2 regions of the Pseudomonas sp. ADAK18 genome follow, and region 1 is predicted to be linked to the other one. Evidence: predicted binding sites of a transcription regulator. Region 1 holds the regulator's gene; the other holds the start of a gene.
The links. The regulator FliA, encoded in region 1, starts transcription of late flagellar genes. The targets are predictions, from matches to a motif close to CTAAAGTTTNNNNNNNNNNNGCCGNTAA.
Positions count from the first base shown of each region.

Region 1 (3,551 bases):
CAAATGAGCCTTTGCCATGCAACTGGTCCAACAGGGCTTCAAATTCGTCGTCGGTGATTTCATTGCTGACGGGCGCTGCGGCTTCCGTTGGCGCCGACACAGCGGCCACCGCGTCGGGGGCGAACTGGCCCTTGCCGTGCAACTGGTCGAGCAGGGACTCGAACTCGGCATCGGTAATGTCTTCGGTGGTCGGCACCATCGCCGGGGCCACTGCTGCTGGGGCTTCGGCCTGGGCCTTGACGGCGTTCAGCGAGTCCAGCAGTTGTTCAAATTCGCTATCCGTCACATCACCGGCAGGTTCAGGCGTAACGACGGCCACTGCGGCCGGCGCATTGTCAGCCGGTTCCGCAAGGCGTGCCAGAGCCGCCAGCAGTTCCGGGGTGGCCGCCGTGATCGGTGCACGTTCGCGCACTTCACTGAACATGCCGTTGACCGCATCCAGTGCTTCGAGAATTACGTCCATCAGTTCCGAGTCGACGTGCCGTTCACCCTTGCGCAGGATGTCGAACACGTTCTCGGCGATATGGCAGCACTCCACCAGCTCGTGGAGCTGGAGGAAGCCGGCGCCCCCTTTTACAGTGTGAAAACCGCGAAAAATTGCATTGAGCAGGTTCGCATCATCCGGTCGGCTTTCCAGCTCGACCAGTTGTTCGGACAACTGCTCTAGAATTTCGCCGGCCTCTACAAGGAAATCCTGAAGGATTTCTTCATCGGCGCCGAAGCTCATATTGCGTGCTCCTTAGAAGCCTAAACTGGACAGCAAATCGTCTACGTCATCTTGACCTGACATAACGTCTTCACGTTTATCGGCATGAATCTGCGGACCTTCACCCTTGGCGAGGTGTTTTTGTGGATCTTTTTCCGAGAGGATCGCTTCGCGGTCATGTTCGATGCCGGCAAAACGGTCGACCTGGCTGGCCATCAGCACCAGTTTGAGCAGGTTGCTCTCCACTTCGGTGACCAGTTGGGTCACGCGTTTGATCACCTGGCCGGTGAGGTCCTGGTAATCCTGGGCCAGCAGGATGTCGTTGAGGTTGCTCGACACCGTGCGGCTGTCCTGCTCGCTGCGCGCCAGAAAGCCTTCGACTCGCCGTGCCAATTCGCGAAACTCTTCGGCGCCCACTTCCCGGCGCATGAAGCGGCCCCAGTCGGTGCTCAGGGCCTTGGCTTCGTTGGCGATGCCATTGACCAGCGGCGTGGCGTTTTCCACCAGGTCCATGGTGCGATTGGCCGCCGCCTCAGTCAGCCTGACCACATAAGACAGGCGTTCGGTGGCATCGGTGATCTGCGAGACTTCCTCGGCCTGCGGCATGTGCGGGTCAATCTGGAAGTTGACGATGGCGCTGTGCAACTCGCGTGTCAGCTTGCCGACTTCCCGGTACAGGCCACGATCACGGGTCTGATTGAGCTCATGGATCAACTGCACCGCGTCGCCGAACTGGCCTTTTTCAAGGCTTTCAACCAACTGGTGAGCGTGCTTTTTCAGGGTCGACTCGAAGTCGGCCTGTGATGATTCGTTATGCTCCATAGCTCCCCCGTGGCGACATCAATGACCGATGCGTTCGAAGATTTTTTCGATCTTCTCTTTCAAGGCCAATGCAGTGAATGGCTTGACCACGTAACCGTTGACCCCAGCCTGGGCGGCTTCAATGATCTGTTCACGCTTGGCTTCGGCGGTCACCATCAGCACAGGAAGGCTGCGCAGTTTTTCATCGGCGCGCACGTGGCGCAGCAAGTCGATACCGGTCATGCCCGGCATGTTCCAGTCGGTTACCAGAAAGTCGATGCTCCCGCTGTTGAGGATCGGAATCGCCGTGGTGCCGTCATCCGCCTCGACCGTGTTAGTGAACCCAAGGTCACGCAACAGGTTTTTTATGATCCGCCGCATCGTTGAGAAGTCATCAACGATGAGGATTTTCATGTTCTTGTCCAATTCGACCTCCAAGCAGTCTTAAACGCGTCCAGCACCTGGGCGCGCCATTTCAATCATTCAGGCGTTACAAATAAGGACTACTGAGGCGCACCACGGGTTGAAACCGCCAGGGCTTTTGGCCCGGACGGTATCATTCGCAGTGTCCCCACACTGCCTGTCAGCGCGCTCGCCACTCTCCCAAACGCCCCCGCAAGCGGGCCGCGCACTGGCTGTGTAACTGGCTGACCCGCGATTCGCTGACCCCCAGGACTTCACCGATTTCCTTGAGGTTCAGCTCTTCGTCGTAGTACAGCGCCAACACCAGTCGCTCACGCTCCGGCAAATTGGCAATCGCGTCCGCCAGTGCGCTCTGGAAGCGTTCATCTTCCAGATCGCGTGACGGTTCGAGATGAGCACTCGCGCCGTCCTCGTGCAGCCCCTCATGTTCGCCGTCCTGCAAAAGGTCGTCGAAACTGAACAGGCGACTGCCCAAGGTATCGTTCAAAATCCCGTAGTAATCGTCGAGACTCAATTGGAGTTCGGCCGCAACTTCGTGATCTTTAGCGTCGCGACCGGTTTTTGCTTCAATTGAGCGAATGGCGTCACTCACCATCCGGGTATTGCGGTGGACCGAACGCGGCGCCCAATCACCTTTACGGACCTCGTCGAGCATCGCACCACGGATGCGGATACCCGCATACGTCTCGAAACTCGCACCCTTGCTCGCGTCGTATTTGGTCGACACTTCAAGCAAGCCGATCATCCCGGCCTGGATCAGGTCTTCGACCTGGACACTGGCGGGCAATCGGGCCAGCAAGTGATAGGCAATGCGCTTGACCAGTGGCGCATAGCGCTCGATCAATTCGCCTTGGCTGTCACGTGCCGACTTCTTGTAAAGGTTGTAGCCGCTGGATGTCATAGCACCGGTCCTGCGCTCGTCTGATGCACCAATCGCTCGACGAAAAACTCCAGATGCCCCCGGGGATTGGCGGGCAGTGGCCACGTATCGACCTTCTGGGCAATAGCCTTGAACGCCAGTGCGCACTTCGAACGAGGGAACGCTTCATAGACTGCACGCTGCTTTTGCACAGCCTTGCGCACACACTCGTCATAGGGAACTGCGCCGACGTATTGTAAGGCGACATCGAGGAAGCGATCCGTGACCTTGGTCAACTTGGCGAACAGGTTTCGCCCTTCTTGCGGGCTTTGGGCCATGTTGGCCAGCACCCTGAAGCGGTTCATGCCGTAGTCACGGTTAAGCAGTTTGATCAGGGCGTAAGCGTCGGTGATCGAGGTGGGTTCGTCGCACACCACCAGCAGTACTTCTTGCGCGGCGCGCACGAAGCTGACCACGGACTCACCGATCCCGGCGGCGGTGTCGATCACCAGCACGTCGAGGTTGTCGCCAATGTCACTGAAGGCCTGGATCAGGCCGGCATGCTGCGCCGGGCTCAGATGCACCATGCTCTGGGTGCCTGAGGCAGCCGGCACGATGCGGATACCACCAGGGCCCTGCAACAATACGTCGCGCAGCTCACAGCGGCCTTCGATGACATCGGCCAGGGTATGTTTGGGTGTCAGTCCCAGCAGAACATCAACGTTCGCCAGGCCCAGGTCGGCATCCAACAGCATGACGCGA
Region 1 covers NZ_CP052859.1:928,555-932,105, reverse strand. Annotated here, with positions in the region: gene HKK55_RS04300 (chemotaxis protein CheA) at 1-727, opposite strand, end outside; gene HKK55_RS04295 (protein phosphatase CheZ) at 740-1,528, opposite strand; gene HKK55_RS04290 (chemotaxis response regulator CheY) at 1,547-1,921, opposite strand; gene fliA (RNA polymerase sigma factor FliA) at 2,091-2,831, opposite strand; gene fleN (flagellar synthesis regulator FleN) at 2,828-3,551, opposite strand, start outside.

Region 2 (3,551 bases), 1.2 Mb from region 1:
TGGTCTGGCTGGCACCAGTCGCCGACTGCACCGACAGGTCGCGAATGTTCACCAGGTTGCGATCCACTTCCCGAGCTACTTGCGCCTGTTCTTCAGCCGCACTGGCGATCACCAGGTTGCGCTCGTTGATCTCGACAATCGCAGTATTGATGGTATCCAGCGACATCCCCGCGCCCTTGGCAATATTCAGCGTCGACTCCGCACGATCGGTGCTGTTGCGCATCGAATCCACAGCGTGTTCGGTGCCGGCCTGGATACTGCCGATCATCCGCTCGATCTCGCTGGTGGACTGCTGGGTGCGGTGGGCCAAGGCCCGTACTTCATCGGCCACTACCGCAAAACCACGCCCGGCTTCGCCCGCACGCGCCGCTTCAATCGCTGCGTTCAGTGCGAGCAAGTTGGTCTGGTCAGCCAGGCCGCGAATTACGTCCAGCACCTTGCCGATGTCCCGGGACTCTTCCGCCAGGTTGCCGATCAACGTGGCGGTCGCCTGCACGTCGCTGCTCATGCGTTCGATGGCGCCGACGGTTTCCTGTACCAGGTCACGGCCATCACCGGCAGAGGCCGTGGCGTTTTTCGACGCTTCGGAAGTGCTCACGGCATTGCGGGCGACTTCTTCGACAGCGCTGGTCATCTCGTTGACGGCGGTGGCGGCTTGCTCGATTTCGTTGTTTTGCTGGGTCAGGCCACGGGCGCTTTCGTCGGTGACGGCGTTCAGCTCTTCAGCGGCTGAGGCCAGCTGGGTGGCGGACCCGGAAATGCGCTGCAAGGTATCCCGCAGCTTTTCCTGCATCTTCGCCATCGCCAACAGCAGGCGTCCGGCTTCGTCCTCACCCTCGACCTTGATCGGGCGAGTCAGGTTGCCTTCGGCAATGTCTTCTGCGGCGTTCAGGGCCTGGGCAATCGGCTGGGTGATGCTGCGGGTCAGCAGCCAGGCGAACAGCAGGGTCAGCACGGTGGCGAACACCAGCAGGGCGACGACCAAGTTGAAGGCTGTGTTGTATTGATTGGCGGCGTTCTCGTTGGTGGCGATGGCCGCCTTGTTGTTGATATCCAGCAATCGGTTCAGAACGGTGTTGACTTGCTCGGAGTTATTCAGCAACTCGGTGTTCAGCATGACCCGCAGCTCGTCCACCTGATTGGCCCGGGACAGGCTCTTCATGCGCGCTTCAATCTGATGATATTGCCCCAGCAACCGCACGTACTCGTCGTAGGCGCTGCGCTCTTCACTGCTGGTGATCAGCTTCTCGTAGATGCCCTGCGCGGCGCGGATCTGTTGATTGCGCACATCGAAGGCTTCCAGGGTCTTTTGCTGCACGTCCGGCTCGCGATTGGTCAGCAAGCGGTAGGACAGAACACGCAGGCGCAAGGTCAATTGAGTGAACTCGTCCAGGGCGCGGATGCTGGGCACGCTGCTCAGGGTGATGTCTTCGGTGGCTGCGCGGATCTTGCTCATCTGGTTCAGGGCAAACACACCGAGAAACAACATCAGGGCGCCAATTAACGCGAAACCGAGGAATGCCCGTGGCGCGATATTCATATTACGAAGAGACATGCTGTCATCCTGGGAGAAGCGCGATCCGTGCGGCTTTGAGACGGGTTGTCCCATGACCTATCGGTCATACGACTAAAGTCTTGAGGGGGTGCGCTCTTTTGTCGCAGTTGGCGCTAATCAGGGTGGGGTCAGGAACCAGATGGCCTAAAAGCAGTCACTAAGGCTCTAAAGCGCAGCCTGCCCTGTAAAATCAAGGCTGCGCGCCAGGATAACCCTGGCATCCGAGGTGAATTTTCTTTATCGTCACCGCCCTTTTAAAATGCCCGAGAAATCAAAATGTTAGAAGCATCCCTCAGCCAATTGGAACAACTGGTCAGCGACCTGGTACAGCAGAACCAAGACCTGCTGGGCACCAACGAATCCCTCAAGACAGAACTGGCCCGCGCCAAGGATGAAAACGACAGCCTGCAACTGAACCTGATGGAGCAGGAAGAAAAACAGGGCGCTACCGCGGCGCGTATTCAGGCGTTGGTTGAGCGTGTCAGCGCAGGTCCTGTCAGCGCATGAGTCAAGGCACCGAGGGGGTAAAGGTCGTTTCGATTCTCGGTGAGGATTACTCGATCAAGGCACCGGTCGGGGAAGACACTACCCTGATGAGCGCCGTGACCATGTTGAAGGCGTCCCTGGCCATCACCAAGAAAAAGTACCCGACGTTGATCGGTGACAAACTACTGGTACTGGCGGCGCTGAACCTGTGTGCCGAACAGATCGAAATGCAGCAGCGCCACCAGCAGGAACTCGACCGTTACCAAGAGCAAGTCAGCGCCACGGTCGAGGTAATTTCCAAGGCAATCGGTCAGCCCTGACTAGAACCACTCATCCTGCATGCCCAGGCACGTATCGTCCCGTGCCTCAAGAATCGCCAGTTCATGATGGCAGCTCGGTATTTCCCATGTGAGGAAGTACCGGGCGGCTTGCAGCTTGCCTTTATAGAAGGTGACATCGGCAGCATTGCCCTTGGCCAACCCTTCCTCGGCGCGAATCGCCTGTTCCAGCCAGCGCCAGCCAATCACCGTATGCCCAAACACTTTGAGGTACAGCGCCGAGTTCGCCAGGCTGCTGTTGATCTTGCCTTGGGCGAGATCGGTCAGCAGGCCGAGGGTGACGCTCTGCAGGCGTGCGACCAAGGCTTCCAGCGGCTCACGCAGTGCCGTAAGTGATGGATATTCCTGCGCCCGCGCACCGGTCTCGGCGATCAGTCGAATCAATTGCTTCAAGCCCGCGCCGCCGTTCTGCGCCAGTTTGCGGCCCAGTAGATCCAGCGACTGGATACCGTGGGTGCCTTCGTGGATCGGGTTCAGGCGGTTGTCGCGGTAGTACTGCTCCACCGGGTATTCCCGGGTGTAGCCGTGGCCACCGAGAATCTGGATCGCCAGTTCGTTGGCTTTCAGGCAGAACTCCGATGGCCAGGATTTGACGATGGGGGTCAACAGGTCGAGCAGTTCATGGGCCTGTTTGCGTTCGGCTTCGGTTTCAAGCGTTGTGGTGTCGTCGAACAGGCGGGCGGCATACAGGCCCAGGTCGAACGAGCCCTCCACATAAGCTTTCTGGGTCAGCAGCATGCGCTTGATATCGGCGTGCTGGATGATCGATACCGGCGCGGTGTTCGGGTCTTTGCTATCGGGCAGCCGACCTTGCGGACGTTCCCGGGCGTACTCCAGCGAGTAAAGGTAGCCGGCGTAACCAAGCATCACCGCGCCCATACCGACACCGATCCGCGCCTCGTTCATCATCTGGAACATGCAGCTCAGGCCCTGGTGAGGTTTGCCCACCAGATAGCCGACACAGTCACCGTTGTCGCCGAAATTCAGTGCCGTCGAGGTGGTGCCGCGCCAGCCCATCTTGTGGAACAACCCGGCCAGCAACACGTCGTTGCGCTTGCCCAGGCTGCCGTCGTCATTGACCAGGAACTTGGGCACGATAAACAGCGAAATACCCTTCACCCCGGCAGGCGCATCCGGCAGCTTGGCCAGCACCATGTGCACGATATTTTCCG
Region 2 covers NZ_CP052859.1:6,195,404-6,198,954, forward strand. Annotated here, with positions in the region: gene HKK55_RS27980 (methyl-accepting chemotaxis protein) at 1-1,555, opposite strand, end outside; gene HKK55_RS27985 (hypothetical protein) at 1,832-2,062, shown strand; gene HKK55_RS27990 (cell division protein ZapA) at 2,059-2,361, shown strand; gene HKK55_RS27995 (acyl-CoA dehydrogenase) at 2,362-3,551, opposite strand, start outside.
Region 2: HKK55_RS27980 (methyl-accepting chemotaxis protein) is a predicted target of FliA. The motif match lies at 1,613-1,640, and genes of this name have one in related genera.